Regions from separate parts of the Kaistia nematophila genome, predicted to be linked through region 1. Evidence: predicted binding sites of a transcription regulator. Region 1 holds the regulator's gene; each other region holds the start of a gene.
The links. Region 1 encodes LexA, which represses DNA repair genes until DNA is damaged. Its sites were predicted from a motif close to TGTTCNNNNTGTGTTCNG; they were not measured.
Positions count from the first base shown of each region.

Region 2: the regulator LexA is predicted to act here: its motif matches at 3,119-3,136, upstream of OSH07_RS00410 (YifB family Mg chelatase-like AAA ATPase).
Region 3: the regulator LexA is predicted to act here: its motif matches at 3,340-3,357, upstream of parE (DNA topoisomerase IV subunit B).
Region 4: the regulator LexA is predicted to act here: its motif matches at 2,666-2,683, upstream of OSH07_RS09625 (ATP-dependent helicase).

Region 1 is NZ_JAPKNK010000008.1:155,326-162,684, reverse strand. It holds gene OSH07_RS18180 (PIG-L deacetylase family protein) at 1-406, shown strand, start outside; gene OSH07_RS18175 (glycosyltransferase family 2 protein) at 681-1,586, shown strand; gene OSH07_RS18170 (glycosyltransferase family protein) at 1,573-2,334, shown strand; gene lexA (transcriptional repressor LexA) at 2,562-3,266, shown strand; gene OSH07_RS18160 (ComEC/Rec2 family competence protein) at 3,260-5,740, opposite strand; gene gltX (glutamate--tRNA ligase) at 5,900-7,321, shown strand.
Region 2 is NZ_JAPKNK010000001.1:82,531-89,889, forward strand. It holds gene OSH07_RS00400 (trimeric intracellular cation channel family protein) at 1-334, shown strand, start outside; gene olsB (l-ornithine N(alpha)-acyltransferase) at 365-1,201, opposite strand; gene OSH07_RS00410 (YifB family Mg chelatase-like AAA ATPase) at 1,535-3,067, opposite strand; gene gshB (glutathione synthase) at 3,183-4,124, opposite strand; gene OSH07_RS00420 (YraN family protein) at 4,189-4,593, opposite strand; gene rsmI (16S rRNA (cytidine(1402)-2'-O)-methyltransferase) at 4,544-5,533, opposite strand; gene OSH07_RS00430 (penicillin-binding protein activator) at 5,790-6,887, shown strand; gene hemW (radical SAM family heme chaperone HemW) at 7,220-7,359, opposite strand, start outside.
Region 3 is NZ_JAPKNK010000002.1:500,787-508,145, reverse strand. It holds gene OSH07_RS06705 (DEAD/DEAH box helicase) at 1-512, opposite strand, end outside; gene OSH07_RS06700 (hypothetical protein) at 659-1,099, opposite strand; gene parE (DNA topoisomerase IV subunit B) at 1,200-3,248, opposite strand; gene OSH07_RS06690 (tetratricopeptide repeat protein) at 3,809-4,633, shown strand; gene OSH07_RS06685 (OmpA family protein) at 4,916-7,051, shown strand; gene OSH07_RS06680 (hypothetical protein) at 7,062-7,199, shown strand; gene OSH07_RS06675 (hypothetical protein) at 7,196-7,359, shown strand, end outside.
Region 4 is NZ_JAPKNK010000003.1:225,327-232,685, reverse strand. It holds gene OSH07_RS09630 (GNAT family N-acetyltransferase) at 1-191, shown strand, start outside; gene OSH07_RS09625 (ATP-dependent helicase) at 276-2,633, opposite strand; gene OSH07_RS09620 (zinc-binding dehydrogenase) at 2,824-3,807, shown strand; gene OSH07_RS09615 (FAD-binding oxidoreductase) at 3,981-5,402, shown strand; gene OSH07_RS09610 (AsmA family protein) at 5,356-7,359, shown strand, end outside.

The DNA of each region.
Region 1 (7,359 bases):
TGTCGTGCCGGCCTACCCGCCGCTCGCGGTCGCGCCGGTCTGCCTGAAGATGACGGATTATGGCGCGTTCGCCACCCACCAGCACGAAGTGGTGGTGGACGTGGACGCCAGCATCGAGCGCAAGCTAAGAGCCTGCGCCGAGCACGCCACCCAGTTCTTCGAGTTCGCGCCCTTCGAACGTGATTTTCGCGACAAGGTCCCGGCGAGCGAGGATTGGGCCGTGCGGCGCGAATTCATCCTGACGCACTGGCATGAATTCATGTCGGCCGACGTGATGAGAGAGGAAATCCTGGCCAAGTACGGTCCGGAGCACGGCTCAAGGGTAGCCCATGCCGAGAGCTTCCAGCTCGCCGACTATGGCCGGCACGTCGATGCAGCCGCCGTGCACACGCTCCTCGGCCTTTGAAGTCGACATGGAGCACGAGGGTCCGATGCCCCCCGGCGTCCGCAGCGACGGACGCCGATCAAGCTGGCCTGATCGCCAACGCCGGGTCTAGTTCAGCCCTGCCGCCGGGTTCCGCGCCCGCGCTGCGCGGGTGTGACGTTGGTCACTCCATTCCGGCCGGCCCCGGCTGCTATGCTCGGCCGGTGCCATCCTGGAATGGATATGGACGGCGGGGGCAGTGGCGAGGAAGGGTGGGCGCAGGCGCCAGCTCCCGGGACAATCCGGGGAGATATCCTTGAAGGCGAATGACATCGCGACGATCGTGCTCAGCTACAGGGCGCAGTCGAACGTGATCGGGGCTGTCAGATCGCTGCTGGAACAGGGCGAACCCACGGGGATCGTCGTCGTGAATTCCGGTGGCGGCTCCGTCCGCAACGTGCTGCGCGCCGAAGGCATCGAGGTTCCGTGCCTCGACTATCGGGAGCGCCTGTTCGCCGGTGGCGCCCGCAACCGGGGCATAGCCGAAACCAGCGCGCGCTACGTGGCGTTCCTCGCGGCCGACTGCCGGGCCCGTCCCGGCTGGATCCAGCACCGGCTCGCGGCGCATGGGGCCGGCGCGCGGACGGTGGCCAGCGCCATCGTCAACAGCGCCCCGCAAAGCCGGGTCGCCAGCGCCGCCCATCTCGGCATGTTCATGCGCCGGCTGCCTCGGCTCCCGGCCGAGAAGACGATCCGGTTCGGCGCTTCTTATGAGCGCTCGCTGTTCGACGAGTTCGGCCTGTTCGATGAAACCCTGAGAAGCGGCGAAGACACCGAGTTCCTTGAACGGTTGCCCGCGCCCCTAAGGCCCGTGTGGGATGGGCGCATCCAGACCGAGCATCTGAACGAGACGCGCCTTCTGTCCCTCCTGCGCGACCAGTTCTGCCGCGGCGTCCGCTACGGCAAGGAGCGCCAGCAGGTCTTCGGAGCCCGCCGGATCAAGATCGCGAAAGAAATCCTGCGTCAGCCGTCGCTTGCGCTCGAATTCGCGCGCCAGGGGCTCGAGGCAGACGAACTCGCGACCGTGCTTGAAGCCATGCCGATCCTCAGAGCGGCGCTCCTGGCCAGGGCCACCGGGGCCCTGCTTTCGGGTCTCCTGCCCTCCGACCTCGGCACAGGGCGCGCCACCGATTGCCGGGAATCCCTGCATGATAACCCTTAAGCGACTGACGCAGCCGCCGCGCCATCCCTGGCTCACCCTGCGGCGCCGTCGTCCGCAGGTGTTCGCCGTCTTCAGCTACCGCTTCGACGCGCACCTCGTACCGAACCTGCTCGCCAATATCGAGCCGATCGTCGATGGCTGGGTGGCGTTCGACGATCGCGCCGCCACGGGCGTGTTCAGTTCCGAGGCGGGCCGTCGCCGCATCCTGCTTCAGGAGGCACGAAAGGCCGGCGCGGACTGGATCCTCGCCGTTGACCCGGACGAGCGCTTCGAAGCCGGCGTGCGCTCCCGGATCAGACGACTGATGGCCGAGTCCGGTCGCGTCGCCTGGGGTTTTCGCTTCCGGGAAATGTACACGCCGACGACCTATCGCATCGACGGCATCTGGGGGAAGAAGATCCGCTATTGCCTGTTCACGATGTTCGACCCGGCCGAGCGCACGGACACGGGGCTGCACGACCTCTGGTTTCCCAGGGACGGCGGCTTCCAGACAAGGCATTGCGACCTTGACCTGTATCATCTCAAGATGATTGCCCCCGCACGCCGTCTGGCGCGGCGCGACCTCTATAATTTCCTCGATCCGAACCGCGCCGACCAGCCGATCGGCTATGACTACCTGGCCGAGGAACGGGACGCCGCCTTCGAGACGATCCCGCGCAACCGCCTCTACCACCCCGCCCATGTCGACGATGGCGGCCTATGGATGCAGGATCTCGGCTCGCTCCGGAAACATCCAATCGGCGAATAGGATACGCCTGCGGCCACCTCCCACGCCGGGGTCGACAGCAGACGACGACGCCCCGCCACGCCGTGCCCAACCGCGTGGGCCACCCTAGTCGCGCGTCCCGCGCGAACCCGGCCGCGCATCGCAAGCCATCGCCTTGCAGAACACATGGGGAACAGCTATCCTGTTCGTGTTTTGTACCTTGGCGATTCTGTCGTCATCCCTGGCAAGATTGGCAGCGCGAGAACGAGATGCTCACCCGGAAGCAGTATGAACTCCTCATGTTCATCCAGGAGCGCCTCAAGGAAGCGGGCGTCCCTCCCTCCTTCGACGAAATGAAGGACGCGCTGGACCTGCGCTCCAAATCCGGCATCCACCGCCTCATCAAGGCGCTGGAAGAGCGCGGCTTCATTCGCCGCCTGCCCAACCGGGCCCGCGCGCTGGAGGTCGTCCGCCTGCCGGAGACGATGACGCCGGCGATGGCGCGGCCGAAAAAGCAGGCCTTCTCGCCCAGCGTGATCGAGGGCAGCCTGGGCAAGTCCCGTCCGGTGGAGGACGTGCACGAGGCCGGCGAGCCGGTGATCATCCCGGTCATGGGCCGGATCGCCGCCGGCGTGCCGATCTCGGCCATCCAGACCCAGAGCCATGTGATCGCCGTGCCGCCCGACATGCTGCGCGGCGGCGAGCATTTCGCCCTCGAGGTGCGTGGCGATTCGATGATCGAGGCCGGCATCCTCGACGGCGACACGGTGCTGATCCGCAAGAGCGACAATGCCGATTCCGGCGACATCGTCGTGGCGCTGGTCGACGAGGAGGAAGCGACACTGAAGCGGCTCCGCCGCAAGGGCGCTTCGATCGCGTTGGAGGCCGCCAATCCGGCCTATGAAACCCGCATCTTCGGACCGGACCGCGTCCGTATCCAGGGCAAGCTGGTCGGCCTGTTGCGCACCTACTGATCCGCCGGCTCCGCTTGATAGGCCGGCATCCAGGGACGCCGCACCGGCGGGTAGGCGGCGCGGATCTCGAAAGCGACGGCTGGGCGCGGCGCGGCTGCGGCTGTGGTTTCCGGGGCCTCGGCCGGTGGTTCTGGCGCGAGCACGTCCTCGTCGTCGGCATTTCGCTCGACGATGTCGTAGCGTGACGAGCCGCGTCCCGATGCGAGCCCGACGAACTCATCATCGGCGCCAGGAATTGACGGCTTCTGAGCATCCAGTTTCGAGGAATCTGGCTTCGGCGCATTGGGCACCGTGGCTTGCGGCGCCGGGCCCGGGGATTCCTCCTTCTCCGCGAACGACAGTGCGATCGAGCCTGAGCGCGCCAGCACATGGCGGTCTATGACGGCGGCATGGCGGGCGCAGTTTTCGGGCGCGGCGAGAGGTGTCACCACCAGCGAGGCGCGCCGGCAATCCTCCTCGAAGGCCGATCGGTCGAGCGCCAGCGCCACCTGCCGGCCGTCGGGCAACATTCCCACGCAGCCCGACGCATCGCAGCCGCCCGCCTGAACCACGCCCGCCTCCCTGGCGTCGCGGCCGTCACCGTCCGAACGCAGCCATATCTCGCTGATGAAGCGGTCCGGATCGCCCGCGACGATGCGATAGGCGCCATCCTCGCCACGGATCGCCAGCTGCTTTCCATCCGCGGCGACGAGGATGCCGGGCCGCGCCGGCATCAAGGCGAGTGCGGTGCCGAGCAACATCGGCAGGAGGCCAAATAGCCGCCAGCGCTCGTGCCAGAGCGCCAGCCAGACGAAGCCGGCGACGAAGAGGAGCAGCGCGGCGGCGCCCGGCATGGCCGCGCCGCCGGATTGACCGGACCAGAGGCTGACCGTCGCCGAGACGCCGAGCATGCCGCCGATGCCCCAATCCATCACCCAGAGCGGCAAAGCCTCGAGCCCGAAGGGCATGGCGAGCACGGAGAGCAGCGCGAAGGGCATGACGAGAAAGTCGGTCAGCGGCATCGCGGCGACATTGGCGAGGATCGACAGCGGCGCCATGCGCTGGAAGTGATAGAGCGCGAAGGGCGTGGTGCCGAGGCCGCCGAGCAGCGACGTCACCGCCATGCCGCCGACGAACAGGGCGAATCGCCGGGGGACGGCCGCCGCCCCGCTGCGGTTCCCAACGAGGCCGGGTTCGGCGCGGCGCCTGCGACGGTCGGCCAGGATCTCGAAGCCGGCGACGAGCGCCACCGTGGCGGCGAACGACATCTGGAAGCTGGCGGAAAGGATGCTCTCCGGCGTGATCGCGAGCACCAGCAGTCCGGCGAGCGCGACATTGCGCATCGAGATCGCGCGCCGGTCGAGCAGGACGGCGAGGAAGACGATCGAGGTCATGATGAAGGAGCGCTGCGCGGCGACGTCGAGGCCGGAAATCAGCAGGTAGAAGCCGCTGACCAGCAGCGCCGCGATCGCCGCCCACTTCTTGATGGGCCGCCGGAGCGCCAGCGACGGGATCAGCGCCAGCCCGGCCCTCACGCTCCAGAACACGACGCCGGTCACCAGCACCATGTGCAGGCCGGAGACCGAGAGCACATGCGCGAGGCCGGAGAGGCGAAGGTCGTCCTCGGTCTTCTCGGCCAGCCCGCCGGCGTCGCCGATGATGAGCGCCGAGGCGATGTAGCGGCTCTCGCCGTCGAGGCCGGCGACGATGCGGGCGCGGATCGCCTCGCGGACGGCCTCCAGCGGCTGGCGCAGGCGGATCGACAGCGGCGCTGGGCCGATGTCGGCCGGCCTGGCCGCGCCATAGGCGAAGCCCGTCGCGCCGATGCCGCGGAAATAGGAATCGCGGGCGAAATCATAGCCGCCCGGCAGCACTGGCCCCGAAGCCGGCCGAAGCCGCGCCAGAACGGAGACGCCGTCGCCGACATTGGGCGCCGTCTTGCCGCGCACGGTGACGGTGACCCGCTGCGGCACGGTCGTGACGCGCCTTGCGTCCAGGCTCGCGACCCGCAGCGTCAATCGGTATCCGCCACGCCGCGCCTTGCGGTCCTCGACCCAGCCCGTGACCGTCCCCGTCACCTGCCGCTCGAGCACCCGCGTCGCCAGATTGTCGGTGCGGAGCTTCATCGCGGCCGTGCCGCTCGCGGCCATCGCCAGCACGATGAGCAGGCGGACCGCGCCGGCGCTCTGCCGCCGCCAGACCGCGAGGGCCCAGAGCAGGACGGCGAGGCCCGCCAGCGCGGCGAAGGACGGCTCGGACGGCAGCGCGAAATAGATGAGGGCGCCGATGCCGAAGAGGACGGGCAGCCAGGGAAAGCCGCGCCCCGCCTCGATCTCGCGCTCCAGCCAAGCGCCGGCGCCGAGCTGCAGGCGGTCCAGCGCGGCAGCGGCGCGGGTGGCCGGCGAGGCGCCGCCCGGCACGAGCAGTCGGCGGGCGCGCAACGCGTCCGGCGGATCGCGCACCCCCTCCTTCTCGCGCGGATCGAGCTCAGTCATGCCCCCGCCTTTTCGCAGCTGGGCAAAGCGGGCCGGGCGTTTCCAAACCCGTTTGGCCCCTGCGCGACCCTATGCTACATGACCTGCCGCAGATCGCCGAGTGGCGAGACTCCATGCCCCTTGGCTTCCTTGCGGCTCCCCGCACATCGAGATCAGTCCATGTCCAAACCGGTCGTCACCCGCTTCGCCCCCTCGCCTACCGGATTCCTGCACATCGGCGGTGGCCGCACCGCCCTGTTCAACTGGCTCTATGCGAAGCATACGGGCGGCAAAATGCTGCTGCGGATCGAGGACACGGACCGCGAACGCTCGACCGAGGCCGCCATCGACGCCATCCTCGACGGCCTGAAGTGGCTCGGCCTCGACTGGGACGGCGAGACCGTGTTCCAGTTCGCCCGCGCGCCGCGTCATCGCGAGGTGGTCGAGGAGCTGCTCGCCGCCGGCAAGGCCTATCGCTGCTACTGCACGCCGGCCGAGCTCGACGCGATGCGCGAGAAGGCGCGGGCCGAGGGCCGCGCGCCGCGCTATGACGGCACCTGGCGCGACCGCGACCCGTCCGAGGCGCCGGCCGGCGTCAAGCCCGCCATCCGCATCAAGGCGCCGCTCGAGGGCGAGACGGTGATCGAGGACCTCGTACAGGGTCGCGTCGCGATCCCGAACAAGGATCTCGACGATCTCGTGCTGCTGCGTTCGGACGGCAACCCGACCTACATGCTCTCCGTCGTCGTCGACGACCACGACATGGGCGTCACCCACGTCATTCGCGGCGACGACCACCTGACCAATGCCGCGCGCCAGATGATCATCTACCAGGGCATGGGCTGGGACGTGCCGGTGATGTCGCACATCCCGCTCATCCATGGCGCCGACGGCGCCAAGCTGTCGAAGCGCCACGGCGCGCTCGGCGTCGACGCCTACCGCGCCATGGGCTACCTGCCCGAGGCGATGCGCAACTACCTGGTCCGACTCGGCTGGGCGCATGGCGACGACGAGATCATGTCGCTCGAGCAGATGGTCGAGTGGTTCGATATCGTCGATGTCGGCCGTTCGGCCTCGCGCTTCGACTTCGCCAAGCTGGAGAACCTCAACGGTCACTACATGCGGGCGACCGACGACGAGACGTTGATGAAGATCTTCCTCGACACGCTGCCCTACCTGCCCGGCGGCGAGGCGATGGAGGTGCAGCTGACTCCGGAGAAGCTGGAACAGCTCCGTCTCGCCCTGCCCGGCCTGAAGGATCGCGCCAAGACGCTGGTCGAGCTCAAGGACGGCGCCAACTTCCTGATGGTGCAGCGTCCGCTTGCACTGGACGAGAAGGCGACGACCATCCTCGACGGCAATGCCCGAGCGCTCCTGAAGGATGTGCACGAGGTGCTGGTCGGCGTGAACGACTGGACGGTCGATGCGACGGAAGAGGCGGTCAAGGCGTTCGCCGAGTCGCGCGAGCTGAAGCTCGGCAAGATCGCGCAGCCGCTCCGCGCGGCGCTGACGGGACGCGCGACATCGCCCGGCATCTTCGACGTGCTGATCGTTCTCGGCCGCGAGGAAAGCCTCGGCCGCATCGCCGACCAGATCAGCTGAAAAACCTGTTGCGCGGGCGGGTCCGATCCGGGCCCGCC
Region 2 (7,359 bases), on a different contig from region 1:
CTATTGCGTCATGGGCGCGGCGCGGGCGCTCGACGCGGGCGCCAGCCCCTTCGGCGCGGTGGTGATGGGCGTCGTCACCGCGACCTTCGGCGGCATCATCCGCGATATCGTCGCCGGCGAGCCGTCGGTGATCCTGCGCCGGGAAATCTATGTGACAGCGACGGTGGTGGGCGCGACCCTGTTCGTGCTCGCCATCCTGCTCGGCGTGCCGTTCTGGACCGCTTCCGTGCTGGGTGCGCTTTCGGCCTTCGCGGTGCGGGCAGGCGCACTGACCTTCGGCTGGACGCTGCCGACCTACCGGTCGCGTCCCGGCCGCGCCTTTCCTCCCCGCTAGGCCCGCATCCGGAGCCGCGGTTGCCGGCCTTCAGGCAGCGTAGCGGGTGGCGTCGACGCCGTAGTGGTTCACATAGCGCTCGCTGATCGCCGATACCGGCAGCACGATCAGCACGTCCGTCGTGCCGAACTGGCGGTCGACCACGGCGCCGTCGCCGATATAGGCGCCGAGGCGCAGATAGCCCTTGATCAGCGGCGGCAGCGTCTTCAGCGCCGCCTTCATGTCGATCGCGTCTTCTGCCATCCGGTCCATCGGCACGCGGCGGTGCGGCAGCGCGCTCACCGTCCATTCGGCCGGGGCGCGGGCGCTGTGGTGCAGGAAGGAGAGGGGGAGCGACAGCGCATCGGGATTGGTGCCTTCGAGCGAGGCACAGCCGACCATCACGTCGATGCCGTGGCTGCGGACATAGCTCCAGATGCCGTGCCAGAGCAGTTCGACCGTGCGCTTGGTGCGGTAGGGCTTCAGCACGCAGGAGCGGCCGAGCTCCAGGAAATTCAGCCCGCTATGCCGCTCCAGCAGCGACCCGATGTCGAATTCGTTCGCCGTGTAGAAGCCGGTGTGGCGGTTCGCCACTTCCTGGCGCAGCAGGCGGTAGGTGCCGACGATCGCCGCCTCGCCTGAAGCGAGGCGGGTGTCGTGGTCGATGACGAGCAGGTGGTCGCAGATCTTGTCGAAACCGTCGCGATCGCGGCGCGACAGCTGCGCCTGCACGTCGGGGATCGCCGACATCTCCTCGTAAAAGACCTTGTAGCGCAGCTTCTGCGCCTTCTTTACCTCGCGCGGCGTGGCGGCAAGGCGCACTTCCAGCGCTCCGATTCGACCGAGCGTTTCAGGCAGGATGGCAGCAGGGCGAAGGGCTTTCGGCATCGGGAGTCTTATACCGCCAATTGCCCGCTTCGATAGAGCCGGCAAAGCAATGATCGCTTCCGATACGCGCAGAACCTGCTGGGTCGCCGCATTGCCGCGCTTGACCATCTGACCTTCTCCTGCTGGTCCCCAACGCTTTCCCGCCGGGATTTCTGACCCCGTTGCGGAGAAGAACACAGTTCTCCGACAGTTCGGTGACGAAGCGCTTTCTCGGTCTCGGCCGTCCGCGGTTCCGTCGTTTGGCCCGGTCGCTGACGGCGATGGCGCGTCCAGCCGGCAAGCGGTCGAAATATCGGGCCGATCCAGAGTCGCCGGCCGGGCCTCCGGCCGTGCTCAGGCGGCGGCCAGCAGCCGGTCGCCGGCGATGCGGTAGCGGAGCGCCTCGGCGAGATGCGGCCGGCCGACCGTCTCGGCGCCGTCGAGGTCGGCGATGGTGCGGGCGACCTTCAGCACGCGATGATAGCCCCGCGCCGAAAGGCGCAGCGCCTCGGCGGCCTCGGCAAGCAGCTTCGCCCCGGCCTTGTCCGGCGTCGCGATCGTCTCGACCAGGGCGCTGCCGCATTGCGCGTTGGTGCGGATGTCGTCGATGCCGAGCGCCTCGAACCGCTCGGCCTGCAGCGCGCGCGCCGCCGCCACACGTTCGGCGACGACGGCGCTGCTTTCCGAAGGTGTCGCGCCGATCAGGTCGCTCGCGGTCACCGCCGGCACGTCGATCCGCATGTCGATGCGGTCGAGGAAGGGGCCGGACAGCCGCGCCTGATAGTCGGCCGCGCAGCGCGGGCCGCGCTTGCAGCTCATGCCCGGCTCGCCTGCCATGCCGCATCGGCACGGGTTCATGGCGGCGACCAGCTGGAAGCGGGAGGGATAGCGGACGCGATGGTTGGCGCGGGCGATCATCACCTCGCCGGCCTCCAGCGGCTGGCGCAGCGAATCGAGCACCTGCGGCGTGAATTCGGGCAGTTCGTCGAGGAAGAGCACGCCGTGATGGGCGAGCGAGGCTTCGCCCGGCCGGGCGCGCAGGCCGCCGCCGACCATCGCCGCCATCGAGGCCGAATGGTGCGGCGCGCGGAACGGACGCCGGTCGGTCAGCTTGCCGCCGGCAAGTTCGCCGCCGATGGATGCGATCATCGCCACCTCAAGCAGTTCCTTCGGCGACAGCGGCGGCAGCAGCGAGGGCAGGCGGCTCGCCAGCATCGATTTGCCGGCCCCGGGCGGCCCGGCCATCAGGAGGTTGTGGCCGCCGGCGGCGGCGATCTCCAGCGCGCGGCGGGCGCTCTCCTGGCCGCGGACGTCGGCGAGGTCGGCGAGCGCCGCGCCGTCGCGCTTCAGCGCCGGCTCGGGCCGCGAAAGCACCTGCGTGCCCTTGAAGTGGTTGGCGATGGCGATCAGGCTGCGCGGGGCCAGGATCTCCATGCCGCCGCCGGCCCATGCCGCTTCCGGGCCGCAGGCGGAAGGGCAGATCAGCCCGCGGCCGATGGCGTTGGCGCCGATCGCCGCCGGCAGCACGCCGGCGACGGAGGCGATGGTGCCGTCGAGCGCCAGTTCGCCGAGCGCGACGAAATCGGCCAGCTGGTCGCCCGGCAGCACGCCGAGCGCCGCCATCAGGCCGAGCGCGATCGGCAGATCGTAGTGGCTGCCTTCCTTCGGCAGGTCGGCCGGCGCCAGATTGACGATGATCCGCTTCGGCGGCAGAGCGAGGCCGGAGGCGTGCAGGGCGGCGCGCACCCGTTCACGGCTTTCTGCCACGGCCTTGTCCGGCAGGCCGACGATGACTATGCCGGGAAAGCCCGGCGCGATCTGGATCTGGACGTCGACCGGCACCGCCTCGATGCCCTGGAACGCCACCGTCGTGACATGCGCGACCATATCCGTCATCCCCGTTGCGGAATGACGCTACGTCAACTTTCGGGCGAATACAAGAACAGGTCGTGAACATCCGCGCCGGCCTCGCGGCGCGGATCCTGGTAGCAATCCGTTAACCCTAGCGCTTGCTCTCGACGGCGTCCCAGACCAGCGAGGCGATGTCGGCGCCGCCGAAGCGCTTCACCTCGCGGATGCCGGTCGGCGAGGTGACGTTGATCTCGGTCAGGTAGTCGCCGATGACGTCGATGCCGACGAAGACGAAGCCGCGCTTCTTCAGGTCGGGCCCGATCGCCTCGCAGATCTCGCGGTCGCGCCGGGTCAGCTCGATCGGCTCCGGCCGACCGCCGACATGCATGTTGGAGCGCGACTCGCCATCCGCCGGCACGCGGTTGATGGCGCCGACGGCGACGCCGTCGACCAGGATGATGCGCTTGTCGCCGGCCCGGACCGCCGGCAGGTAGCGCTGCACGACATAGGGCTCGCCGCGATAGGCGGCCGAGAAGATCTCCAAGAGCGAGGCGAGGTTCTGGTCGCCTTCCGACAGGCGAAAGACGCCGGCGCCGCCATTGCCGAACAGCGGCTTGATGATGATGTCGCCATGCTCCTGGCGGAAGCGGCGGATCTCGTCGGCGTCGCGCGAGATCAAGGTCGGCGGCATCAGCTTCGGATATTCGGTGACGAAGATCTTTTCCGGCGCGTTGCGCACCTCGGCCGGGTCGTTCACGACCAGCGTCTTCGGATGGATGCGCTCGAGCAGATGCGTCGTCGTGATGTAGCCCATGTCGAAGGGCGGATCCTGGCGCAGGAACACGACGTCCATGGTCGAGAGATCGGTCCGCTCCGCCTCGCCGAGCGAGAAATGGTCGCCGGGAACGTCGCGGACGGTGACCGCCTCGATCGCCGCCTCGACGCGGCCGTCGTTCAGCGACAGGCGGTCGGGCGTGTAGTGGTAGAGCTTGTGGCCGCGCCGCTGGCCTTCCAGCATCAGGGCGAAGGTGGAATCGCCGCGGATGTTGATCCTGGCGATGTGGTCCATCTGGACGGCGACGGAAAGCGACATATAGGCCCCCAATGCGGAATAGGCCTCTTATGTCGTGTGGCGGGGCCGAATGGCAATGCCGTCGTCAGCGATCCCGAGCAAAAGCGTCGACGATGTGGTGCGGCAGCCGGCGCGGCAGGATCGCGACGATGTCGAAGCGGAGCGCTAGCCCTGCCGTCTCGGGATGGCGGCCGATAAAGCTCTTCGCCGCCCGGATGAGGCGGTCGCGCGCCGCCGGCGTGATCGCCAGGATGGCGGCGTCGCGCGTCCGCCGCGCCTTGACCTCGACGAAGACGAGCATGTCGCCGCGCCGCATGACGAGGTCGATCTCGCCGAGCGGGCTGCGGAAGCGCCGCGCCACGATGCGGTAGCCCTTCAGATTGAGATAGAGGGCGGCGACCGTTTCGGCGAAACGGCCGCGTCGTTCCGAGGCGCGGCGGTCAGGCCTCGCCATCGTCGTCGTCGCCCGGGTCGTCGCCGTCTTCGTCATCCTCGGCCTCGGCGGCCTCCGCCTTCAGCTCCAGCGCGCGCTGGTAGAGGTCGCGCTTGGCCATGCCGGTCGCGGTGGCGGCAAGCGACGCCGCCTCCTTCAGCGGGTGGCTTTCCAGCAGCCGCGCCAGCAGCGTGTCGACCTCGTCGGCATCGGGCTCGGCATCGATCGGCGGGCCGATCAGGATGACGATCTCGCCCTTCGGCGACGGCTCGCTGCCGAAGGCCTCGGCGAGGGAAGCGAGCGTGCCGCGCCGGACGGTTTCAAAAGTCTTGGTCAGCTCGCGCGCCACCACGGCCGGGCGGTCGCCGCCGAGCGTCTCGGCCATGTCGGCGAGCGAATCCGCGGTTCGATGCGGCGACTCGTAGAAAATCAGTGTGCCGGGCACGTCGGCAAGCGCCGCGAGCCGCTTCTTGCGGCCGACGGTGCGGTTGGGCAGGAAGCCGGCGAACAGGAAGGTGTCGGTCGGAAGCGCCGCCGCGACCAGCGCCGTCAGCAGCGCCGAGGCGCCGGGGATCGGCACGACGCGATGGCCGGCCGCGAGCACGTCGCCGACCAGCCGGAAGCCGGGATCGGAGACCAGCGGCGTGCCGGCGTCGCTGACCAGCGCCACCACCTTGCCACTTGCGAGTGCCGCCAGCAGCTTCGGGCGCTGCCGGTCGGCATTGTGCTCGTGATAGGCGAATAGCTCGGTGTCGATGCCGTAGTGGCGGGTCAGCACGCGGGTGACGCGGGTGTCCTCGCAGGCGATGACGTCGGCGGCGGCGAGGGTCGCGAGCGCGCGCAGCGTGATGTCCCGCAGATTGCCGATCGGCGTCGAGACGATGTAGAGGCCCGGCTCGATCCGTGGCGCGCGCAGGCGCTGGCCGTCGATCAGATAGAAGGCGCGGCTTTCGCCGTGCCCTGCTTCCGGCGTTTCCGCCTGTCCGGGAGCGCTCATGACGCGCCCGCGCCGACGTTGTGGAGAAGTGACACCAGACCTGAATTCACCGAGACCGCCGCTCTTTGCCGCTGAACAACCATGGGCTTTCCAGTACAGTTACATCTTGCGATTGAACAGGAGAAGGCGTGTGGGTTGGTTCCGTTCCGAACGGCTGGACGGTGGCAGGGCAGGGTTGTTCGCATCCTGTTTCGCCGCGCTCGGCCTGTTGGCCGCCTGTGCCTCGACCGTCGGAGGACCCGGCACCGGAGCCGGCGTGACGCCGTCTGCGACGGGGGGCCAGCCGGTCGTCGGCGACACGCTCGGCAACGGCACGGTTCGCGTCGCGCTGCTTTTGCCCTCCTCGGCCACCGGCAATGCCGGCGTCATCGCCGCCAACCTGAAGAATGCCGCCGACCTGGCGCTGCGCGAATTCCAGGGCGGCGCCAATCTGCAGATCCTCATCAAGGATGATCGCGGCACGCCGGAGGGCGCCCGTCAGGCGGCGACCGAGGCGATCTCGCAGGGAGCGGAGCTCATCATGGGTCCGCTCTTCTCGCCCTCCGTCGCAGCGGCCGCCTCCGTGGCAAGGCCCGCCGGTATCCCGATCGTTGCGTTTTCGACCGATACCAGCGTCGCCGCGCGCAACGTCTATCTGCTGAGCTTCCTGCCGCAGTCGGACGCCGACCGCATCATCGGCTATGCCGCCTCGCAGGGGAAACGCTCGATCGCGGCCATCCTGCCGGAAAACGGCTATGGCACGGTGATGGAGGCGGCGCTGCAGCGCGCTGCCACCGCCAATGGAGCCCGGGTCGTCGCCATCGAGCGCTACGGCCTCGATCGCGTCGCCATGCAGCAGAAGGCGGAGGCGCTCGCCACCGTGATCCAGAGCGGCCAGGTCGACGCCGTGTTCATGCCCGACGCCGGCGACGCCGCGCCGTTCCTGGCGCAGATCCTGAGCGCGCGCGGCATAAGGCCGGGCCAGGTCAAGTTCCTCGGGTCCGGCCAGTGGGACGATCCGCGCATCGCCGCCGAGCCGACGCTGCGCGGCGGCTGGTATCCGGCGCCGGACCGCGCCGGCTATGCCGCCTTCGCCGTTCGCTACCAGAGTGTCTTCGGCGCGCCGCCGCTGCGCACCGCCTCGCTCGGCTATGACGCGACCAGCCTCGCCGCCGGACTCGCCGCCCGCTATGGCGACAAGCGCTTCACCGCCGACATGCTGGCCAATCCGAACGGCTTCATCGGCGTCGACGGCGCCTTCCGCTTCCTGCCGGACGGCACTAACCAGCGCCAGCTCGCGATCTACGAGCTCGGCGGCGGCACCCCGGTCATGATCGCCCCGGCGCCGCAGACCTTTGCCCGCACGGGGGCGTAGCCGGCTCGCCGAGGCGGCAAGCGAGACCCTCACCCACCTCTCTCCCGCAAGCGAGCGAGGGCTTTTGGGCCGGCGCTCTCTATGGACGCTGCGGCAGGCGGGGGATCTTCACTTCTCCCATGGGGAGAGGTCGACGGCCGCAGGCCGACGGGTGAGGGGTTCAGCCCTCGCCGGATATCAACCCCTCACCCGGACTTTCGGTCAGACCTCCCCGTGTGGGAGAGGTGAGAGAGGGAGAGCATTTGGCACCGGCCGCCGGACGGGCGCAGGCCGGCCCCCTCTACCGCTTGCGGGAGAGGGTTGGGGTGAGGGTCTTTTCTTCTGAGACCAGCTCAGGCCGCGAGGTCGGCTACCACCGCGTCCAGAACGAAGGAGCCGGAGCGGGTGGCGCGGACGCGGTTCTCGTCGAGCTGCTCGACCATGCCGTGCTCGATCAGATCCGCCATGCGGCGTGGATCGAGCGGCCGGCCGG
Region 3 (7,359 bases), on a different contig from region 1:
GCGATGCGCTCGATATCGGGGATGAAGCCCATGTCCAGCATGCGGTCGGCTTCGTCGATCACCAGGATCTCGACGCCGGTCATCAGCAGCTTGCCGCGCTCGCAATGGTCGAGCAGGCGGCCGGGGGTGGCGATCAGGACGTCGACGCCGCGATCCAGCTTCTTTTCCTGGTCGCCGAACGAAACGCCGCCGATCAGCAGGGCGACGTTCAGCTTGTGGTTCTGACCGTACTTGTTGAAGTTTTCCTCGACCTGCGCTGCCAGTTCGCGGGTCGGCTCGAGGATCAGCGTGCGGGGCATGCGCGCACGGGCGCGGCCCTGCTCGAGCAACGTGATCATCGGCAGCGTGAAGGATGCCGTCTTGCCCGTGCCGGTCTGGGCGATGCCCAGGACGTCGCGCCGCGAAAGCACATGCGGGATGGCTTCGGCCTGGATCGGCGTCGGCGTGGTGTATCCGCTTGCCTCAACGGCAGCCAACACTTTGGGGCTCAGTCCGAGCGTAGAGAAGGTCATGTTTTGAAAAGGGGCCCAAAGCCCGACGGGACGGCAAGAAGCCCGTCACCATCGATGAAAGATGCACGCAAATACGAGCTTTTGCATGGACTTGTCAATTGTTTCGCGACGAATGGCCGAATCCTGCCGTCGCGGAGGCCCGGTTTCTAGTTGCTCGCGGGGCCGAAACGGTAGCTCTCGTCGTCGCCGATGAAGAGTTCGTAGCTCTCCTTGGCGCCGCTCGCCGCCGGATCCAGCAACTCCAGGAAGATGCTGAGGCCGTCAGCATCCGTCTCGATGACGAAATCGCCGATATTGCGTTTGAGGTCGGCCATCTCCTTGATGTCGACATTGCGCGCGACCGTGGTGGCGCCGTCGGCGCCGCGCTCCAGCCACTGGACGAAAAGCCGCGCCGTCGGCTCGGGGCCGCTCCGCAGAACGACAACCCGATAGAAGCCCTTGTGGCCGTCCTTCTCCCAGGCGCCGACCGTGCGCACGTCCTGCACCGAGGGCGCAAGCTGCGAAATGCTGTCCTCGACCGTGTCGGCGCGTAGCGGTGCGACGGCGGCCGCGGTCAGGATGCAGGCGGCGAGAAGCGTGCGGATCATCGGAGAACCTCCCTGGGATGCGCCCCCGCCGTGGCGGGACCGCAAGGCATGGAGCCAGGCTCCATCGACCGGTCAATCTGCCGAGCGGCGGCGCGGCCGTTCAGATGTCGAGTTCCTTGGCGAAGACCGCGCGCTCCTGGATGAAGCGGAAGCGCTCTTCCGGCTTGTTGCCCATCAGTTGCTCGACGACATCCTGCGTAAGCGCGATCTCGCCGTCAACGATGCCGACCCTAAGCAGCGTCCGCTTGCTGGGCTCCATCGTCGTTTCCTTGAGCTGTCCGGGCAGCATCTCGCCGAGGCCCTTGAAACGGCCGATCTCGACCTTGCCCTTGGCCTTGAACTCGGTCGCCAGCAACTCTTCCTTGTGCCGGTCGTCGCGCGCATAGAGCGTCTTGCCGCCCTGGCTGATGCGGTAGAGCGGCGGCACCGCGAGGTAGAGATGGCCCTTTTCGATCAGGGCCGGCATCTCGCGATAGAAGAAGGTGATCAGCAGCGAGGCGATGTGCGCGCCGTCGACGTCGGCGTCGGTCATGATGATGACCTTGTCATAGCGCAGGTCGTCGTCGCGGTAATGGCTGCGCGCGCCGACGCCGAGCGCCTGCATCAGGTCGGCGAGCTGCTGGTTCTGCGCCATCTTCTCGCGGCCGGCATTGGCGACGTTCAGGATCTTGCCGCGCAGCGGCAGCACGGCCTGGCTGGTGCGGTTGCGTGCCTGCTTGGCGGAGCCGCCTGCGGAATCGCCCTCGACGATGAAGATCTCGCTGCCCTGTGCGGCGGTCTGGCTGCAATCGGCGAGTTTGCCGGGCAGGCGCAGCTTGCGCACCGCCGTCTTGCGGTTGACTTCCTTCTCCTGCCGGCGGCGCAGTCGCTCCTCGGCGCGCTCGATCACCCAGTCGAGCAGACGCGACGCTTCCTGCGGGGCGGCCGTCAGCCAATGGTCGAACGGATCGCCCATCGCCTTCTCGACGATGCGCGTCGCCTCGGCGGTGGAGAGCTTGTCCTTGGTCTGGCCGACGAATTCCGGCTCGCGCACGAACACCGAGAGCATCGCCGCGCAGGACGTCATCACGTCCTCGGCGGTGATCGCGGCGGCGCGCTTGTTGCCGGTCAACTCGGCATAGGACTTCAGGCCGCGCAGCAGGGCCATGCGCAGGCCCTGTTCATGCGTGCCGCCCTCGGCCGTCGGAATGGTGTTGCAATAGGAGCGGACGAAGCCGTCGCCCGGATACCAGGCGATCGCCCATTCCGCCGCGCCGTGACCGCTCGCCTTGTCGGTCCGGCCGGCGAAGATCTGGCTGGTGATCAGCTTCTCGTTGTCGAGTTCGGCCGCCAGGAAATCCTTGAGGCCGGCCGGGAAGTGGAACACCGCCGTGGGCGGGGTCGCCGCATCCGGCTTGAGCAGCTCCGGCGCGCAGGACCACCGGATCTCGACACCGCCGAACAGATAGGCCTTCGAGCGGGTCATGGCGAAGATCCGCTCGGGGCGGAAATGCGCGCCGACGCCGAAGATCTGCTCGTCCGGCTTGAAGCGGGTGCGGGTGCCGCGGCGGTTATGGACCTCGCCGACCATCTCCAGCTTCGAGGTCGCATGGCCGCGCGAGAAGGTCTGGCGGTAGAGGCGCTTGCCGCGCGCGACTTCCACCTCGAGCGATTCCGACAGCGCGTTGACGACCGAGATGCCGACGCCATGCAGGCCGCCCGAGGTCTCGTATACCTTCGAGTCGAACTTTCCGCCCGAATGCAGCGTCGTCATGATGACTTCGAGCGCGGACTTGTCCTTGAACTTCGGATGCGGGTCGACCGGGATGCCGCGGCCATTGTCGGTCACGGTGACGCTGCCATCGGCGGAGAGCTCGACGTCGATGAAGGTCGCGTGGCCGGCGACGGCTTCGTCCATCGAGTTGTCGATCACCTCGGCGAAGAGATGGTGCAGCGCCTTCTCGTCGGTGCCGCCAATATACATGCCGGGGCGGCGGCGCACCGGCTCGAGTCCTTCGAGAACCTCGATGTCGGCGGCCGAATAGCTGGTTTCGGAGGGCGTCGCGGGCGCGGCGGCGCGCCGGGCGGCGGGGGCTTCGCGCGGTGCGGCTTCGGGCTTGATCGCTCGTGCGGTTGCACCGGATCCGAAAAGGTCGTCGGTCTCTGCCATGGTCATCCGTAACTGTGAGGTCGCTCAATGGCGCGGTCGAGGCGGCGAATCAAGATCGAATTTTGCCACGCCCCGGGACCCGGCGCGAGTGTGTTCCTCATTTGTTCGACTGGGCACCGGCTCGCCGCGATGCTTCGGCCGATGGCAGCCAAGGTGGTGAGAAGATTCGCGTTTTGCGAGTCTGGCCGGGGCCTCACGATTCCATGTTGCGGTCTGGCAACAGTCTGAAACCAACCCGCCGGCGGGGACGGCCAGCGGCCCCAATTGCCGCCTTTCAGCCATAAAGTCGAACGACCGTCCCCTTCATCCGGGGGCGGATAGGACAAACCTTGCGTATTGTCGGTAAAAATTCTCGTTGGTCTTCAAGGGCACACGTAGCTGTGATGGCGCGAATAGTAGAACGCGCCTGTATCGGCCTCGGATTCGCCCGAAACCAATTCCATATTTCGGGAAATCGAAATCTCCGCGCTGTCGCGGATCAAGCTGGGAACTTCGCTTCGACGACCCTGGCGGCCAAGCGGCCGCCGGTGGGCGCGAGCGTCAGGAATGTGTGGCGTACAATGCGAATGTGTAACGCGCTCGGCGGCGCCGCCCTCTTCTGCATCAGCGTGCTCGCCGGCCTTGGTTCTTGGTCGGGGCAGGCGCTGGCGCTCGACGCCAGGACGCTGGACCGCAACGCGTCGCCGGGCGAGGCGTTCCGCTTCGGCTTCAACGCCTACAAGCAAGGCGACAAGTCGACCGCGGTCGAGGCGCTGACCTATGCGGCCGACAAGGGCCACGCCGTCGCGCAGTGGAAGCTCGGGCGCATGTATGCCGAAGGCGACGGCCTGACCAAGGACGATATGAAGGCGTTCGAGCTGTTCAGCGAGATTGCCGACGCCCATGCCGACGACAATCCCGACGCGCCGTCCGCCCGCTTCGTGTCGAACGCCTTCGTGGCGCTCGGTTCCTACTATCGCGACGGCATTCCCAATTCTTCGATCCAGCCGGATTTCAGCCGCGCCCGGCAGATGTTCTCCTACGCCGCCTCGTATTTCGGCGACTCGGACGCCCAGCTCAACCTCGCCCGCATGTACTATGACGGCGAGGGCGGCGATCGCGATCCGCGCCAGGCGGCCCGCTGGGCCAAGCTCTCGGCCGACAAGGGCAATGTCGGCGCCCAGGCGCTGCTCGGCCACATGCTGTTCGAGGGCGACGGCGTCAAGCGCCAGCCGGTCGTCGGGCTCATGTTCCTGACCATTGCCCGCGATCGCTCCGGCACCACCGATCCCTGGATCATGAAGCTCCAGGAGCAGGCCTTCTCGGTCGCGACCGAGACGGAGCGCCGCACGGCGCTTGCCATGGCCGAGGATTGGATGGGCAAGAATCCCCAGTTCGTCCAGTAGCGCCGCCGCCCGGCGCTGACATTCCGGCAACACACGCTATCTCCCTCGTCATTCCCCGGCAGCTTGCCGGGGATTAGGCGTTCGATTGCTTGCGGCGGGATCGCGAATGCGGTCTGAATCGTCTCCTGCATTCGTCTGTCGCCCCAACCGCCCAAGGGGCGGTCGGCTTGGGCGGCCGGAAGGAGAAGCTATGACGCGCAGCTCGGTTCAACGGGCCCTGGTTGGCTGGTTGTCTGGGTTGCGTCGCGCGGCTCGCTGCCGCTTTGCGGCCGGTACGTCACCATGAGCGCCTGGCGGCTCTGCTTCATCCCCGGCCTCGTCCTGGTGACCATCCTGGCGATCTCCGCGCTCGTCAGCACGGCGGGAAAGGTCGAATCGGACATCGGCGCCCGCGTCGACCAGCAGCTTGCGCTCGACGGCCAGCCCTGGGCCTCGGCAGGGATCAGCGGCCGCACCGTCACCGTCATGGGCACCTCGCCGACGCTTCTCGCCCAGCGACTGGCGGTCGAATCGGCCGAGCGCGTCTGGGGCGTCGCCCGCGTCGTCGACGGCAGCGGCATCATCCCGCTGCAGGCGCCCTACACCTGGTCGGCGACGCGCGAGCCCGACCGCCTTCGCATCAGCGGTTTCGTTCCCTCGGAAGAGGCAAAGATCGCCGTGCTCGCGACCGCGAGCCGCGAACTGCCGACACTCGCCATCGAGGACGATCTCGTGCTGGCGCGCGGCCAGCCGGTCGGCTTCCTCGTGCTGACGGATTTCGCGCTCCGCCGCGTGGCGGAACTCGCCGGGGGAAGCGTGACGCTGACCGGCAACAACTTGTCGATCGATGGAACCGCGGCCGACGATGCCCGCTTCGCGTCGGCGGCGCGCGCGATCGCCGGCGGCGCGCCGGGCGGCGGCCAGTTCCGCAATGTCCGCGTTCTGCCGCCGCTCAGCCGGTCGTTCACCTGGACCGTCACCTATGACGGCAAGTCGGTCGAGCAGACCGGCTTCGTTCCGTCCGTCGCGGTGCGGCGCGATATTTCCGACGCGCTGGCGGTGGCGCTGCCCGGCGTGCCGATGATCGACCTGACGCAACTCGCCTCGGGCGGGCCGGACGGCTTCTCCTATGCGGCGGTCTTCGCCGCCTACCAGATGGCGCGGCTGAGCGCCGGCACCGTTACGATTGACGGATCGAAGCTCTCGATCGAGGGCAAGGCCAAGACCGTCGCCGATTACGAGATGGCGCTCGCCGAGATCGAGGCGCGCCGCAGCAAGCGGGCGATCGGCGTCGGTATAGGCTCGGTCGACCTGCTGCCGGCGCGGGTGGATCCGTATGTCTGGCGGGCAGACCGGACCCCGGAAGCCCTCGTGCTCACAGGCTATGTCCCGTCGCTGCAGGCGCATGACGACGTGATGGGAGCGGCGACGCGGCTTTTTCCGGATGTCGCCATCACCGACCATGTCCGGATCGCCGATGGCGACCCCAAGATGGACTGGATTGGCGCCCTCAAATACGCGCTCGAGCAACTCTCCCTGCTCGAGAAGGGCTCGGTGGCGCTGACCGGGCGCAAATACGACATCGTCGGCGAGGCGATTTCGACCTCGGCCTATTCCAACCTGCTCGAGGCGCTGAAGAAGACGCTGCCGGCCAGCATGGAGCTTCGGCGCCAGGCGGTGTCTCCCGGAGCGGTCTCGCCCTTCGTTTTCGCGGCGGCGCGCACGCCGGAGGTGTTGACGCTGAGCGGCTACGTCCCGACCGACGAGGTGGTGCAGAAGATCATCGCGGCGGCGCGGCCGAAATTCGGCCCGGACCGGATCGAGCTGCGCCTGCTGCTCGCCGGCGGCGCGCCGGACGGTTTCGTCGACGCGGTCGATACGGCGCTGCAGGCGATCAGCCGGTTGCAGGGGGGGCGCTTCGACCTGGTCGACAGCAAGCTTTCGCTTTCCGGCGTCGCGGTCTCGGAGGGCGCGCGCAACGCCATCGAGGCGACGGTGCGCGCGGATCTGCCCGACGGGTTCGAGCTGGCGCCGTCGCTGATGGTGGCCGTCGGCGGAGAGCCGCTTTCGGGTTCGGAATGCCAGGCGGCGCTCCGGACCGAGAGCGAGCGCGAGAAGGTGGATTTCGACGGTGCGACGGCGCGCATCCTGCCGAGCAGCTATGGCCTGCTCGATCGCATCGCCGCCATCATCCAGCGTTGTCCCGTGGCGACCGTCGAGATCGGCGCGCACACGGATTCCTCCGGCGGCACCCGCAAGAACCAGGCACTGAGCGTCGAGCGCGCCAATGCAGTCGTCAACCATCTGGTCGCTGACGGCGTCCGCCGCGAGCGCCTCAATCCGGTCGGCTATGGCGGCAGCCGTCCGATCGCCTCTAATTCGAAGGCGTCGGGCCGCGCGCAGAACCGCCGTATCGAATTCGGCATCGTCGGGCAGTGAGGAGGCGGGAATGGCTTATGTGATCGTCCATTACGTCCCCTTCCTCGTCGCGGCCGGCCTGCTCGGCTTCGTGATCGGCTGGTGGGCGATGGGGTCGGCGCGCCGGCGTTCGCCGGACACGGCCGGCGAGGGGGAGGCGGGCTCATGATCCTCCACGCGGCCGAAGTCTGGCTCACGCTGGCGGCCTGCTTCGTGCTCGGCGCGCTCGCCGGCTCGATCGCCCAGCGCGCCATTTCGCTGACCGCGCTCGGCCGGCCGCAGGCGCGGCTGATCCGCGGCATCGACCGCGTCATCCGCTGGCTCGAATG
Region 4 (7,359 bases), on a different contig from region 1:
CGACCGTGCATCCCGACCACGGGCGCAAGGGGCTCGGCACGCGGCTGGTGCGCCGGGCGGCCGAGCTCGCGGCGGCGCGCGGCGCGGCGTGGCTGCATGTCGACTACGAGCCGCATCTCGCCGGCTTCTACCGCGCCTGCGGTTTCCGTCCGACCGAGGCCGGGCTGATGCGGCTGGAAGGCGACCGCTGAGGCAGACTGGAGTGGCAAAATCCGGCTCTCACCTCTTCCCGCGGGAGAGGTGAGACGTGGCGCAAAGCTACTTGCTTCGCGGCCCTAGTGTTTCGTCACGAAGCTGTCGACCACCTTCTTGCTGCCGGCCTTTTCGAAGTCGACCGTCAGCTTGTTGCCCTCGATCTCGATGACCGCGCCATAGCCGAACTTCTGGTGGAAGACGCGCTCGCCGAGCTTGTACTTCGAAGCCGAGCCGGTCGATTTCGCCACCAGCTCGCCCTCGATCTGCCGGGGGACGGCGCGGGCATGCGCCTGCGCCGAACCCTTGTTGGCCTGCGCACGCTGCCAGCCGGGCGTCGAATAGGTGTTGGTGAACGGGTCGGCGCGGTCGAAACGGCTGGCGCCGTAATTGCCGACGCCGCCGACATTGTAGCCGCCATAACTCGACGTCTGCTCGATCACCTCGACATGCTTTTCCGGCAGTTCATCGAGGAAGCGCGACGGCACGTTGGATTGCCAGAGGCCGTGGATGCGGCGGTTCGAGGAGAACCAGATCATGGCGCGCTGCTTGGCGCGGGTGATGCCGACATAGGCGAGGCGGCGCTCCTCCTCCAGTCCGGCGCGGCCGCTCTCGTCGAGCGAGCGCTGGTGCGGAAACAGGCCTTCCTCCCAGCCGGGCAGGAACACTGTCTCGAATTCCAGCCCCTTGGCGGAATGCAGTGTCATGATCGACACCGCGTCCTGGTTCTCGGTGTTGTCCGTGTCCATGACGAGTGCGATGTGCTCGAGAAAGCCGCCCAGCGATTCGAACGCCTCCATCGAGCGGACCAGTTCCTTCAGGTTTTCGAGCCGGCCCGGAGCGTCGGCCGAGCGGTCCTGCTGCCACATGTCGGTGTAGCCGCTTTCCTCGAGGATCATCTCGGCCAGTTCGCCGTGCTTCATGTCGTCGAGGCGCGAGCGCCAGCGGCCGAAGGAGGCGAGCAGATCGCGCAGCGCCGTGCGCGTCTTGGTCGACTTGATCTCTTCGGTCTGGATCAGTTCGTCGGTCGCCTCGATGATCGGGATGTCGCGCGCCCGCGCATGGTCGTGCAGCAGGCGGACGGTGGTCTCGCCGATGCCGCGCTTCGGCACGTTGACGATGCGTTCGAAGGCGAGGTCGTCGGCGGGTTGCGCGACGACGCGCAGATAGGCGAGGGCGTCGCGGATTTCCTGCCGCTCGTAGAAGCGCGGACCACCGATGACGCGGTAGTTCAAGCCGATCGAGACGAAGCGCTCTTCGAAGGAGCGCATCTGGAACGAGGCGCGCACGAGGATCGCCATGTCGTTCAGCCTGTGGCCCTTGCGCTGCAGCGCCTCGATCTCCTCGCCGATGGCGCGGGCCTCCTCCTCCGAATCCCAGGCCGAGGCGACGCGGACGCGGGCGGCATTGGGGTCGACGGCGTCGGTGAACAGCGTCTTGCCGAGGCGGCCCTCATTGTGGGTGATCAGGTGCGAGGCGGCGCCGAGGATGTGCGAGGTCGAGCGGTAGTTGCGCTCGAGCTTGATGACGACGGCGCCCGGGAAATCCTTCTCGAAGCGCAGGATGTTGTCGACCTCGGCCCCGCGCCAGCCATAGATCGACTGGTCGTCGTCGCCGACGCAGCAGATGTTCTTGCGGCCCTGCGCCAGCAGGCGCAGCCAGAGATACTGCGCGACGTTGGTGTCCTGATACTCGTCGACCAGCATGTAGTGGAAGCGCTGGTGATAGTCCCTGAGCACGTCGGGGTGCTCGCGGAAGAGGCGCAGGTTTTCCAGAAGCAGGTCGCCGAAATCGCAGGCGTTCAGCGTCTTCAGGCGGGCCTGGTAGGCCTTGTAGAGCTTGACGCCCCGGCCGTCGGCGAAGGAGCCGCCATCGCCCGGCGGCACGTCTTCCGGCGTCAGGCCGCGGTTCTTCCAGCTGTCGATCAGGTTGGCGAGCTGCCGCGCCGGCCAGCGCTTCTCGTCGATGTTCTCGGCCTGGATCACCTGCTTCATCAGCCGGATCTGGTCGTCGGTGTCGAGGATGGTGAAATCGGAGCGCAGGCCGACCAGTTCGGCGTGGCGGCGCAGGATCTTGACGCCGATCGAGTGGAACGTGCCGAGCCAGTTCATGCCCTCGACCGAGGGGCCGATCAGGTCGCCGATGCGGTGGCGCATCTCGCGCGCCGCCTTGTTGGTGAAGGTGACGGCGAGGATCTGGCTCGGATAGGCCTTCTGGGTGGCGAGCAGATGGGCGATCCGCGTCGTCAGAACGCGCGTCTTGCCCGTGCCGGCGCCGGCGAGGACGAGCACCGGCCCTTCCGTCGTCTCGACCGCCATCCGCTGTTCGGGATTGAGGCGGGCGACATAATCGGGCGTGGGGGCGGCAGCCCGGCCGAGCGCGCGCGCAGCAATGCCGCCGGGGCGCGGGGCGGGGGCGGAACTGTCGAAGGGAGCGGTCATCTCAGGGGCGGTCGATTCGAAGAGCTGGACATGAGAACAAATATGGACCGCGGCAGCCGTCCATGCCAGCTTTCCTACAGAAAGGGCGTCTCGCTGTCCAAGTGCGGAGCGTGTCTTTTCGAGGCCTCGGCCGTTTGCGGGCACCGGGTCGGCGCGCTACCTTATCGGCAGCAGAAGAGGAGTGCGGCGCATGCGAGCGGCTGTTTATGAGCGTTTCGGCGTTCCGTCCGAGGTCCTGAAGACGGGCGAGCGGCCGACGCCGCAGCCGGGGCCGGGCCAGGTCCGCGTCCGCATGATGCTGTCGCCCATCCATAACCACGATCTTTGGACCATCCGCGGCACCTATGGTCACAAGCCGGCCCTGCCGGCGGTCGGCGGCAGCGAGGCGGTCGGCATTGTCGATGCGCTGGGCCCGGGCGTCACGGAGCCCGCGATCGGCCAGCGCGTGGTGGCGGCAGGTATCGCCGACGCCTGGGCGGATTATTTCCTCGCGCCAGCGGCCGCCTCGGTGCCGTTGCCGGACGGGATCGACGACGATACGGCCTGCCAGCTGATTGCCATGCCGCTGAGCTCGCTGATGCTGCTTGAAGACCTGCAGATCGCCAGCGGCCAGTGCATGATCCAGAACGCCGCGAACGGCGCCGTCGGCAAGATCGTCGCCATGCTCGCCAAGGCGCGCGGCATCCGCGTCATCGGCCTCGTGCGCCGCGATGCCGGCATCGCCGAGCTGGCGGCGCTTGGTATCGGCGATGTCGTCTCGACCGAGGCGCCGGGTTGGGAAGACAGGGTCCGGGCGCTCGCCGGCGGGGCGCCGATCCTGCGCGCGGTCGACAGCGTCGGCGGCGAGGAGGGCGGTAGGCTCGCCAGCCTGCTCGCCGAGGGCGGGCTGCTGATGTCGTTCGGCGCGATGTCGAACAAGCCGCTGGTGATCTCGTCGGGGGACCTCATCTTCCGGCAGGTTTCGGTGAAGGGTTTCTGGGGCGCGCGGCGGATGGCGGCGACGGACCGTGGCGAACTGGGGCGTCTGATCGGCGAGCTGGTGCGGCTCGCGGCCTCGAGCGCGCTCCGCCTGACGATCGATGAGCGGTTCGGACTTTCCGATGCCGCTGCTGCGGCGGCGGCCAGCGACCGGCCCGGACGGTCGGGCAAGATCGCCATCGAAGGTTCACTGTGACGAACCAGCTGGTAGGCTATCCGGAGCCCCGCAACGCCACCGTGTGAAACCGTCGAATCCGGCTTCCGGCAGGCCGCGTCAACGGCAGGAAGTCTTTGGCGTGGCAGCCTGATTTTGCTAGGTTGCCGGCGACATGGCGAGCAAGCCGTGAAATCGCTTGGGAGGTTCTCGGAATGGTAGTTTCGGCGCTGCGCAACGATGGCGCGCGTGATGAAGTGGCTCTGGGCGCCGCGCTCGATCTTCTGCAGGAGCGTTTCGGTTCGCGCTTCACCCGTGGGCTCGAGATCCGGCGCCAGCACGCCAACACGACGACCTGGCTGCCGAACGAGCCCGCCGACGCCGTGGTTTTCGCGGCTTCCACCGAGGAAGTCTCCGAGATCGTGAAGATCTGCGCCGCGCATCGCGTGCCGATCATCCCGTTCGGCACCGGCACCTCGCTGGAAGGCCATGTCAACGCGCCGAAGGGCGGCGTCTCGATCGACCTGTCGCAGATGAACAAGATCGTCGCGGTGCATGCCGAGGATCTCGACTGCACCGTCGAGGCCGGCGTCACCCGCATCCAGCTCAACAATTTCATCCGCGACCAGGGCCTGTTCTTCCCGATCGATCCCGGCGCCGACGCCAGCCTCGGCGGCATGGCGGCGACGCGCGCCTCCGGCACCAACGCCGTTCGCTACGGCACGATGCGCGAGAATGTCGTGCGCCTCACGGCCGTGATGGCCGATGGCTCGATCGTCCGCACCGGCAGCCGCGCCAAGAAGAGCTCGGCCGGCTATGACCTGACCCGGCTGCTCGTCGGCTCGGAAGGCACGCTCGGCATCATCACCGAGGTGACGGTTCGCCTGCACGGCCTGCCGGAATCGGTCGCCGCCGGCGTCTGCTCCTTCCCGACCGTCGAGGATGCCTGCAACGCGGCGATCCTGACGATCCAGAGCGGCATCCCGATTGCCCGCATCGAGCTCGGCGACGCCATGATGATCCGCGCCACCAACGAATTCGCGAAGCTCGGCCTGCCCGAGACGCCGCATCTCTTCCTCGAATTCCACGGCTCGCCGGCCTCGGTCGCCGAGCAGGCGGAGCAGTTCGCCGCGATCGCGCAGGAATTTAATGGCGGCGAGTTCGCCTCGGCGACGCGTCCCGAGGATCGCACCAAGCTCTGGCAGGCGCGCCACGATTCCTATTTCGCCGTGAAGGGGCTTCGTCCCGGCGACACCATCCAGAGCGTCTCGACCGATGTCTGCGTGCCGATCTCGCGGCTGGCGGAATGCGTCACCGAGACCAGCGCCGATATCGCGGCCAACGGCCTGATCGGACCGGTCGTCGGCCATGTCGGCGACGGCAATTTCCACACCCAGCTTCTGATCGACGTCACCAATCCGGAAGAGATTGCCAAGGCGGAAGCCGTGATCAGCCGGATGAACGAGCGGGCGATCGCGCTCGACGGCACCTGCACCGGCGAACACGGCGTCGGCCAGGGAAAGCGCAAATATCTCGTCAAGGAGCATGGCCACGGTCTCGACATCATGCGAGTGATCAAGGGGGCGCTGGATCCGCTCGGAATCCTCAATCCGGGCAAGATCCTGCCCGACGCGTGAGCGCGCTCCCGCGCGGGTCGGCAAGGCGGAGGCGAAGCTGAACAGGCTGTATCTGATCATCGGGGGCATCATCATCGCCGTGCTGGTCTCGGCGCTGGTGATCCCCTGGTTCGTGGACTGGAACGCCTTCCGCACGACCTTCGAGCGCGAGGCGGAGAAGATCCTCGGCCAGCCGGTCACCGTCGCGGGGACCGCCGACGCCTCGCTGCTGCCCATGCCCTCGTTGGTATTCACCGATGTCCGCGTCGGCGGAACGCCGGACAAGCCGATGATGACGGTGGACCGCTTCGCGGTCCGGATCGAGCTGATCCCGCTCATCTCGGGTACGTTCAAGGTGGTCGACATGGCGATCACCCGGCCGCATCTGCAGGTCACCGTCGGCGCCGACGGCCTGCCCGACTGGCTGCGCCGTTCGGAAGCGTCGAAGTCGCTCGATCCCGACGCCGTGACGCTGGAGAAGGTCGATATCTCCGACGGCGTGATCGATTATCGCGACGCCCGCACGGGAAGGGCCGTCTCGCTTTCCAACATCAATGCCGCCGTCGACGCGCGCTCGCTGCTCGGTCCCTGGAAGATCGAGGGGGGCCTGGTCGCCGACGGCGTGCCGACGACGTTCCGCGTCGCGACGGGCCGCCGCGACCCGAACAACACCATCCGCGTCAAGCTCGAGGCCAATCCGGCGACCGTGCCGATTGCGCTTTCGGCCGAGGGGCCACTCGGATTCGACGACAAGGGGCTCGGCTGGTCCGGCAATTTCGGCCTGACCCATGTCCAGGACGACGACGGCAAGGCGGGCAGGAAACCGCCGCCGGGATGGCGCGCTTCCGGCACGTTCGATCTGCGTCCCGAGCAGCTGCGTTTTCCCGACTTCACCCTGTCGCAGGGGCCGGAAGACAGGCCCTACAGCCTGACAGGCGCCGCCTCGATCGACCTCGGCAAGGCGATGCGCTTCGATGCGGTGCTGAAGGCGCGCCAGCTCGACCTCGATCGTTCGATCGGCAAGGGGCCGAATGAGCCGGCGAGCGTCGAGATCGCCTCGTCGGCCGTCGTGAAGGGCTTGGCGGAGCTGCCCGTGCCGTCGATCCCCGGCCGCATCGGCTTCGACATTCCCGGCATCGTCATCGGTGGTTCGGTGATCCAGAACCTGCGTTTCGACGCGGTCACGACCGACAATGGCTGGAAGATCGAGGAACTGGGCGCCGATCTGCCGGGGCGCACTCGGCTTGCGGCCGATGGCGTCGTCACGACCGTGCCCAAGGCGACCTTCGACGGCGCCGTGCGGATCGTTTCCGACCAGCCGACGACGTTTGCCGCCTGGTGGCGTGGCGGCAAGATCGCGGCGATGCCGCAGTTGCGCGCCTTCGAGATGAATGGCCAGCTGCATCTCGCGCCCGGCTCGGTCGCGATATCCGGCATGACGGCGCAGATGCAGGATTCCGACCTGAACGGCGGCCTGCGCTGGCAACAGGCGGCATCCGGCGGCCGCCGCAACCTCTCGGTGGACCTGACCGCCGACCGGCTCGACTACAACCAGTTGGTTGCGCTCACCGAGCTCTTCGCGGGCCGGAGCCTGAGCAACACCGGCGCGCTCGCCGACGACTTCCAGATCAAGGTCGCGACGGACGCGCTCGACATCGACGATATCACGCTGGAAAAGGTCGTCGCCGATGGCAGCCTGTCGAACGGCGTGCTGGTGGCGAAGAAGCTGTCGATCGGTAATGTCGCGGGCGCGGCGATCTCGGCGAGCGGCCGTGTCGCGGACCTGACCGGCGCGCCGAACGGCCAGCTCTCGGTCTCCGTCGACGCCTCCGACCTCACGGGATCCGCTGCGCTGGTCGAGCGGCTGCTGCCGGGCTCGGCCATCGCCGGCTGGTTCAAGACGGCGGCGCCGCTGCTCGGCCCCGCCATTCTCGACACGGTCGTCAATGCACGGGCGCAGGACGGCGTCACCCATGCC